Regions from separate parts of the Bradyrhizobium sp. ORS 285 genome, predicted to be linked through region 3. Evidence: predicted binding sites of a transcription regulator. Region 3 holds the regulator's gene; each other region holds the start of a gene.

Region 1 (2,199 bases), 450 kb from region 3:
GGAGTGCAGCACGCAGCGCATCGCGTTCAGGCGCGCGCGCTTCTTGTCGTCGGACTTGATCACCGTCCACGGGCAGTCGGCGGTATCGGTGGAGAAGAACATCGCCTCCTTGGCCCGGGTGTAGTCGTCCCATTTGTCGAGTGACGCCGTGTCGATCGGCGACAGCTTCCACTGCTTCAAGGGATGCGCCTCGCGCTCCTTGAAGCGGCGGCGCTGCTCCTCGCGGCTCACGGAGAACCAGAACTTGATGAGATGCATGCCGCTGCGCACGAGGTTGCGCTCGAACTCCGGCACCTGGCGCAGGAACTCGTCATATTCGACCTGCGAGCAGAACCCCATCACGCGCTCGACGCCGGCGCGGTTGTACCAGGAGCGGTCGAACAGCACGATCTCGCCTGAGGTCGGCAGGTGCTCGACATAGCGCTGGAAGTACCATTGGCCGCGCTCGACATCGCTCGGCTTGTCGAGCGCGACGACGCGGGCGCCGCGCGGATTGAGATGCTCCATGAAGCGCTTGATGGCGCCGCCCTTGCCGGCAGCGTCGCGGCCCTCGAACAAGAGCACGAGGCGCTGCCGGGCGTCCTTCATCCAGTTCTGCAGCTTCAACAGCTCGGTCTGCAGGACGAATTTCTGCTCCTCATAATCCTTGCGGAGCATGCGGTATTTGTAGGGATAGCCGCCGTGGCGCCAATTGTCGGAGAGCTCGTCGGAGGTGTGACGCTTGTCGCGCTTGGCCTTGCCGTCGATCAGCGCCTTCATCAGCTTGGCGTCATCAGGCGCGGCGCCGTCGAGCATGGCCTTGATCGGCGCGCTCTCGGCGTTCAGCGCCGGCGGTCCGTTCAGCACGCTCTCGAATGCCGACAACTCGGTGATCTGTGCGGCCTGCATGGACTCGTCGACCAGCGACTGGGCAATCGGATCGAGCGGGGCTGCGGATTGCTTGCGCGCGACTCGCGCCGTGGCGCTCGCGCGCCGGCCACTGGATGCCTTGCTCTTGGTCGTCCTGGTATTTGCCATGCGATTCCGCCCCGCCTGTTGGTGATGTACAGACATGTGAATCGTTTTTTATCCGCCAAGCGCCGTGCGGCAGCTTGACCTGGATCAACGGGTCGCAGGGTTTGCGGGAACAAGGCAGGGTAGTACCGCTACGCGCGCAACATTCACGCAACGGTCTCTACTACGGGTAGGGCTGTGGCTAATTTACTCCGTCATGCCCGGGCTTGTCCCGGGCATCCACGTCCTTCCCAGTGCGCGGAACGACGTGGATGGCCGGGACACGCCCGGCCATGACGATGCCGTGAGAGCGTAGCGCTAACCGGACACATCGTTCGACGCGGCCCGATTCGGCTCACACCACGATGCTGAGCCGCTTCGCGGCGCGCGTGATCCCGGTGTAGAGCCAGCGGGCGCGGCTCTCCTGGAACGCAAAGCTCTCGTCGAACAGCACGACGTCGTCCCATTGCGAGCCCTGCGATTTGTGCACGGTCAGCACGTAGCCATAGTCGAACTCGTCGTACGGCTTGCGCTGCTCCCACGGGATGTCCTCGATACCACCGGCGAAGCATTCGCCGCGCACGGAGACCTTGGTGACCTTGCGGCCGAAATCCTCCTCGGGAGCGACGCGCATCGTGACGATCTTGGACTTCGAGGTCGCGCGCGACTTCACCCGCCACAGGCCGCCATTGAACAGGCCCTTCTTGCGGTTGTTGCGCAGGCAGACCAGCTTGTCGCCGGCGACCGGCAGGGCGTCCTCGATGTCGAGGCGCTGGCGAAAGCGGTTGTTGTAGGCGCGGCGGGTGGCGTTGCGGCCGACCAGCACCTGGTCGGCCTCCATGACGCGCGACGGATCGAGCTCGCGGCGCTCCACCACCTCGCTCTCGCCGTAGCGCCCGATATCGAGCGTGTTGCCCTCGCGCACGTCCATCGACATCCGCACGATCGGATCGTCCTGCGCCTGGCGATGCACCTCGGTCAGCATCACGTCCGGCTCGCTGTCGGTGAAGAAGCCGCCGCCCTTGACCGGCGGCAGCTGCGCGGGATCGCCGAGCACCAGCAGCGGACAGTCGAACGAGAGCAGGTCGCGGCCGAGATCGGCATCGACCATCGAGCATTCGTCGATGATGATCAGCTTGGCCTTGGAGGCCGGCGCGTCGTCCCACAGTTCGAAGTTCGGCTGCTCCTCGCCGCTCTCCTGCGCGC
Region 2 (2,199 bases), 580 kb from region 3:
TATGACGGCGCCGACGCGGTGATGCTGTCGGCGGAATCGGCCAGCGGGCAATATCCGCGTGAGGCAGTCGCGATGATGGACAGCATCATCAAGGCGACCGAGAAGCACAAGATGTACGGCTCGATCATCCAGGCGACGCAGCCCGACGAAGAGCAGACACCGCCGCATGCGGTCGCCACCGCGGCAGCCGACCTCGCCTCCGCGATTCACGCCAAGGCGATCGTGGCCTACACGTCGAGCGGCACCTCGGCGTCGCGCGTCGCGCGCAAGCGACCGAGCCTGCCGATCCTCGCGATCACGCCGAACGAGGACACCTCGCGGCGGATGTGCCTGTTGTGGGGCGCGCACAGCGTGCTGTCGCAGGACGTGCAGAGCTACGAGGAGATGGTCGAGCGCGCGACGTTCTTTGCCGTGCAGGAGGAATTCGCCGACAAGGGTGATCTGCTCGTCGTCGTCGCCGGCATTCCGTTCGCGCAGGCCGGCACCACCAACAATCTGCGCGTCGTCACCGTGCCCAGATAGGAGGCAGCCGAATTCCCTGTGCGCGCCGCCCGCTTGTCGCCTGATTGTCGCACCCCGCTGGTATCGCGGGGCAGTGATGAAGACATCGTGAGTCGTCATGCGAACGGTGTCAGTCGCGATCCGGCAGGATGGGTTCTGCCGGTGCGGCGTTCGTCATCGCCGTGTCATCAGGGACTGTTAGGTGGGCGCGCATGGGACTCGAGACTGCCGGTGAAGAAAGCCCGACCAAGCGCTTTCGCACGTTGTTCATCTCCGACGTTCATCTCGGAGCCCGCGGCTCGCAGGCCAATCTCCTGGTCGATTTCCTGCGCCACCACGATGCCGATACGATCTATCTGGTCGGCGACATCATCGACGGCTGGGCGCTGAAATCGAGCTGGCACTGGCCGCAGTCGCACAACGATCTCGTGCAGAAGATGCTGCGCAAGGCGCGCAAGGGCGCCAAGATCGTCTACGTGCCCGGCAATCACGACGAGTTCCTGCGCGGCTATTACGGCACGCATTTCGGCGGCATCGACGTCGTCGAGAACATCGTCCACACCGGCACCGACGGAAAGCGCTATCTCATCATTCACGGCGACATCTTCGATCTCGTCGTCCAGAACGCCCGCTGGCTCGCCCATCTCGGCGACAAGGCGTATGACTTCGCGATCCAGATGAATCGCTTGGTCAACTTCTTCCGCCGCATGTTCGGCGTGCCCTATTGGTCGCTGTCACAATGGGCCAAGCAGAAGGTCAAGAACGCGGTGAACTACATCGGCGCGTTCGAGACGGCGCTTGCCGCCGAGGCGCGGCGGCATGGCGCCGACGGCGTGATCTGCGGCCACATCCATTGCGCCGTGATCCGTGACCAGGATGGCATCCGCTACATGAATTGCGGCGACTGGGTCGAGAGCTGCACGGCGCTGGTCGAGCACGAGGACGGCCGGTTCGAGATCCTGACCTGGACCGATCCGCAGCGGCAGCCGGCCCCGGTTCCGCAGCTGGCCGCTCGCGCGGCCTGACATCGGCTCCCTTGCGCCTCGGCGAGCGGGCGCGGTAAAATTGGAGCATGACAGCTCATGCTCCGATCCTCCCCGTAACCGCCGCCGACATTGATGCGGCGGCGCGCGTGCTCGCGCCCGTCGCGGTGCGGACCCCGCTGCTGCCGGCTCCCGTGCTCAGCGATCAGTTCAAGGCGAACGTGTTCGTGAAGCCGGAGGTGCTGCAGCGGACCGGCTCCTTCAAGTTCCGCGGCGCCTACAACAAGCTGGCGTCGATCCCGGAAGCGGATCGCGCCAAGGGCGTCGTCGCCTTCTCTTCGGGCAATCACGCGCAGGGCGTCGCCCATGCCGCGACGCTGCTCGGCATGCACGCGACGATCGTGATGCCGTTGGATGCGCCAGTCGCCAAGCGCGAGCGCACCAAGGCGTTCGGCGCGGACGTCGTGCTGTATGATCGCGACCGCGAGGACCGCGAGGCGATCGCCCGCGACATCGCCAGCAAGCGCGGCTCGACGGTGGTGCCGCCTTATGATGATCCCTACGTGATCGCCGGGCAGGGCACCGTCGGTCGCGAGATCGCTGAGGACCTGTCCGCACTTGGCCTCTCGCCCGATACCGTGATCGTGCCGGCCTCCGGCGGTGGCCTGCTCGCGGGCGTGTCGACAGCGGTCAAGGCGCGTTTTCCGAGTACGCA
Region 3 (2,199 bases):
CCATCGAGCATCATCAGGCCGAGCATGTATTGCGACTGGGCAAAGCCCTGTGCGGCGGCGCGGTTGAACCAGCGCGCGGCTTCGCCGTGATCGCGGCCGGCGCCTTCGCCGTTGAAATAGGCGATCCCCAGATAGTGCTGGGCAATGGCGAGTCCCTGATCCGCGGCCTTGCGGTACCAGACCAGCGCCTCCGCCTGATTGCGCGCGACGCCCACGCCGAAGGCTTGCATGAAGCCGAGATCGAATTGCGCCCGCGCATCACCCTTGGCGGCGAGCGGCTGCAGCCGGCGCAACGCCACCGCCGCCTGGCCATTCGACGCAGCAGTGACGGCGTCCTCGAGCTCGGCGGCCGTGACACCCGCGATGCTGCCGAGCAGCACGGCGAGACTTATGAGGATGGTCTTGATCAAGGGCGTCCGCTGAGACCGAAACATCGGCTGCTCAGCAGGCACGATCAAGACGGCGGCGGCGTGGCGGAAAGCGGACCGCAATGTCCTTAATCCGGCCCCCTCGCGTCTCACACCCGCTCCACCCTCAAGCCTGCTTCTCCCTCAGGCCTGCTCCGACTTGACGAACCGGTCGTCCAGCGCATAGCCGGCGCCGCGCACGGTGCGGATCGGATCCTGCTCGCGGCCAGGATTGAGCAGCTTGCGCAGGCGGCCGATGTGCACGTCCACCGTGCGCTCGTCGATATAGATGTCGCGACCCCAGACGCTGTCGAGCAGTTGCTCGCGGCTGAACACGCGGCCGGGATGCTCGAGGAAGAACTCGAGCAGGCGATATTCGGTCGGGCCGAGATCGATCGGCCGGCCCGAGCGCGCGACGCGGCGCTTCTCGCGGTCGAGCTCGATGTCGCCATAGGACAACACAGTCGCCAGCCGCTCCGGGCTCGCGCGACGCAGCAGGCCCTTCACGCGCGCCAAGAGCTCCGGCACCGAGAACGGCTTGACGATGTAGTCGTCGGCACCAGTCGCGAGACCTCGGACGCGCTCGCTCTCCTCGCCGCGTGCCGTCAGCATGATGATCGGCAGCTGCCGGGTCTCGGTCCGTGCCCGCAGGCGGCGGCACAGCTCGATGCCGGACAGCCCCGGCAGCATCCAGTCGAGCACGACGAGATCGGGCACGCGCTCCTTGAGCCGCGTGTCGGCCTCGTCGCCGCGCGCCACGGTCTCGACCTCGTAGCCTTCGGCTTCGAGGTTGTAGCGCAGCAGCGTCGTCAGCGCCTCCTCGTCCTCAACCACCAGAATTCGCGCACCCATGTCGAAATCGTCTTTCTCAGTTGCCGGGGATCGTGGTCGCGAAGCTGGTCATGTCGCCCTTCGGGCGCTTGTCCATGATCTGCTGACCCTCGATCATATAGAACACCGTCTCGGCGATGTTGGTGGCGTGGTCGCCGATCCGCTCGATGTTCTTGGCGCAGAACATCAGGTGGATGCAGAACGAGATGTTGCGCGGGTCTTCCATCATGTAGGTCAGGAGCTCGCGGAACAGCGAGGTGCAGATCGCATCGACCTCCTCGTCGCCCTTCCAGACCGTCATCGCCGCCGGCAAATCATGCGCGGCATAGGCATCGAGCACCGTCTTGACCTGCGACTGCACCAGGTCGGTCATGTGCTCCAGGCCGCGGATCAGCTTGAGCGGATGGAAGTCGCTCTCCAGCGCCGCAACGCGCTTGCCGATGTTCTTGGCGAGGTCGCCGATCCGCTCCAGATCAGTGGCGACGCGCATGGCGCCGACGATCTCGCGCAGATCGACGGCCATCGGCTGACGGCGGGCGATCGTCAGCACCGCGCGCTCCTCGATGATGCGCTGCAGCTTGTCGACCTCGGCGTCGGCGGCGACCACCTTCTGGCCGAGGGCCACGTCGCGCCGCACCAGCGCATCGACGGAATCGACGATCAGCCGCTCGGCGAGGCCGCCCATCTCCGACACCAGCCGGGTGAGATCCTGCAGATCGCTGTCGAACGCCTTGGCGGTATGTTCACTGGCCATGTTGATCTCCTGAAGAATGCTGTCGGCGTCAGCCGAACCGGCCGGTGATGTAGTCCTGGGTCCGCCGATCGCTCGGCGAGGTGAAGATCTTGCTGGTGTCGTCGAACTCGATCAGCTCGCCGAGATACATGAAGGCGGTCTTGTCGGAAACGCGCGCCGCCTGCTGCATGTTATGGGTCACGATCGCGATCGTATAGTTCTCCGCGA
Region 4 (2,199 bases), 2.1 Mb from region 3:
GTGTTCGCGGTCGTCGTGATCGGCGGCATGGGCTCGATCATGGGCTCGATCATCACCGGCTTCGCGCTCGGCGTGATCGAGGGACTGACCAAATATTTCTATCCCGAGGCTTCCAACACCGTGGTCTTCGTTCTGATGGTCCTGGTGCTGCTGGTGAAGCCGACGGGTCTGACCGGACGGGCGGCCTGACATGACATCGATCACCGACGACACCCAGCCGATCACCCCGCGCGCCATGCGCGACGAGATGATCGTGTTCGTCATCATGGCGGCGCTGCTCGCCATCGTGCCGTTCACCGGGCTGTACCCGTTCTTCGTCATGCAGGCTCTGTGCTTCGCGCTGCTCGCCTGCGCCTTCAACCTCCTGATCGGCTATGGCGGCCTGCTGTCATTCGGGCATGCGATGTTTCTGGGCACCGCAGGCTATTGCAGCGCGCATGCGCTGAAGGTGTGGGGACTGCCGCCGGAGCTCGGCATCCTCACCGGCGTCGCCGGATCGTTCGTGCTGTCGGTGATCACCGGCTACATCTCGATCCGTCGCCAGGGCATCTATTTCGCGATGATTACGCTGGCGCTCTCGCAATTGCTCTACTTCATCTATCTGCAGGCGCCGTTCACGCATGGCGAGGACGGCATCCAGGGCATTCCTCAGGGCCGGATGTTCGGTATCCTCGACCTGTCCAAGCCGACCGTGCTCTATTATGTCGTGCTTGTCGGCTTCCTGGCTGGCTTCCTCATGATCTTCCGCACCATCAACTCACCGTTCGGAGAGGTGCTGAAGTCGATCCGCGAGAACGAGCAGCGGGCGATCTCACTCGGTTACAAGACCGACCAGTACAAGCTGCTGGCCTTCATCCTGTCCGGCACGCTGGCCGGTCTCGCGGGAGCGCTGAAGGTCTTCGTTGCCCAGAATGCGTCGCTGACCGACGTCGAGGTGGCCATGTCCGGCCAGATCGTGCTGATGACGCTGGTCGGCGGGCTCGGTACGGTGTTTGGACCGGTGGTCGGGGCCTTCGTCATCGTGGGCATGCAGCAATATCTGGCCGGGTTCGGCCAGTGGGTGACGGTGATCCAGGGCGTCATCTTCGTGTCCTGCGTGCTCACCTTCCGCCGCGGCGTGATCGGAGAAATCGCCCACCTGCTCAAGCGATCGCTCTAAGCCTCTGATCTAACGAGGATAATGCCGGAATGGCGGAAAGCGGTGGATGACCCGCCCTCCGCTTCTTCTGCGGCACAATCCGGAGTATGACACTTCCGTGACGGGCCAGCCCTGGCCCGTTTCGGATTGGATGGATCTCGTCCCATGCTGAACTGGTTTCGCGCCGTCCTCCCCAAGGAGGAGCGGTTTTTCGATTTGTTCGCCCGCCACAACAAGGTGGTGATCCAGGGCGCGCATGCGCTGCAGGACATGCTCAAGGGCGGCGACGACGTGCTGACCCATTGCCAGCGCGTCAGCCAGTTCGAGAACGAGGCCGACAACATCACGCGCGAGGTGCTGACCGCCGTCCGCCGCACCTTCATCACCCCGTTCGACCGCGGCGACATCAAGAACCTGATCACCTCGATGGACGACGCCATCGACCAGATGCAGCAGACCGCCAAGGCTGTGGTGCTGTTCGAGGTGAAGGAGTTCGAGCCGACGATGCGCGAGATGGGCACCTTGCTGGTCGATTGCGCCAATCTGATCGGTCGCGCGCTGCCGCTGCTGCAGGCGATCGGCCAGAACGTGCCGATGATCACCGCGATCACCGAGGAGATGACCAAGCTCGAGGGCCGCGTCGACGACCTCCATGATATCGGCCTGAAGGAGCTGTTCCTCAAGCATCGCAACGCCAACACCATGGACTTCATCGTCGGCGCCGAGATCTACGACCATCTGGAGAAGGTCGCCGACCGCTTCGACGACGTCGCCAACGAGATCAATTCGATCATGATCGAACAGGTCTAGGGTAGGGCCCCGCCGTGGACGCTCATCTCGGCCTTCCCATCCTGGTCGGCCTCATCGCCGTCGCGCTCGCCTTCGACTTCCTGAACGGCCTGCACGACGCCGCCAACTCGATCGCGACCATCGTCTCGACCCGCGTGCTGCGGCCGCAATATGCGGTGTTCTGGGCCGCGTTCTTCAATTTCGTCGCCTTCGGCGTGTTCGGCCTGCATGTCGCTCAGACCATCGGCACGGGGATTATCGACCCGGCGATC

Evidence for each region. Region 3 encodes PhoB, which activates phosphate uptake and scavenging genes when phosphate is short. Its sites were predicted from a motif close to TGTCATNNANCTGTCAT; they were not measured.
Region 1: a site for PhoB is predicted at 1,287-1,303, ahead of ppk2 (polyphosphate kinase 2). Genes of this name have one in related genera too.
Region 2: a site for PhoB is predicted at 674-690, ahead of BRAD285_RS09370 (UDP-2,3-diacylglucosamine diphosphatase). Genes of this name have one in related genera too.
Region 4: a site for PhoB is predicted at 1,246-1,262, ahead of BRAD285_RS16260 (DUF47 domain-containing protein). Genes of this name have one in related genera too.

Annotation. Positions count from the first base shown of each region.
Region 1 covers NZ_LT859959.1:1,039,838-1,042,036, forward strand. The annotation lists gene ppk2 (polyphosphate kinase 2) at 1-1,053, opposite strand, end outside; gene BRAD285_RS04550 (ATP-dependent RecD-like DNA helicase) at 1,349-2,199, opposite strand, start outside.
Region 2 covers NZ_LT859959.1:2,068,984-2,071,182, forward strand. The annotation lists gene pyk (pyruvate kinase) at 1-522, shown strand, start outside; gene BRAD285_RS09370 (UDP-2,3-diacylglucosamine diphosphatase) at 714-1,526, shown strand; gene BRAD285_RS09375 (threonine/serine dehydratase) at 1,574-2,199, shown strand, end outside.
Region 3 covers NZ_LT859959.1:1,493,672-1,495,870, reverse strand. The annotation lists gene BRAD285_RS06595 (trypsin-like serine protease) at 1-410, opposite strand, end outside; gene phoB (phosphate regulon transcriptional regulator PhoB) at 552-1,259, opposite strand; gene phoU (phosphate signaling complex protein PhoU) at 1,276-1,992, opposite strand; gene pstB (phosphate ABC transporter ATP-binding protein PstB) at 2,021-2,199, opposite strand, start outside.
Region 4 covers NZ_LT859959.1:3,636,490-3,638,688, reverse strand. The annotation lists gene BRAD285_RS16270 (branched-chain amino acid ABC transporter permease) at 1-189, shown strand, start outside; gene BRAD285_RS16265 (branched-chain amino acid ABC transporter permease) at 191-1,159, shown strand; gene BRAD285_RS16260 (DUF47 domain-containing protein) at 1,304-1,948, shown strand; gene BRAD285_RS16255 (inorganic phosphate transporter) at 1,963-2,199, shown strand, end outside.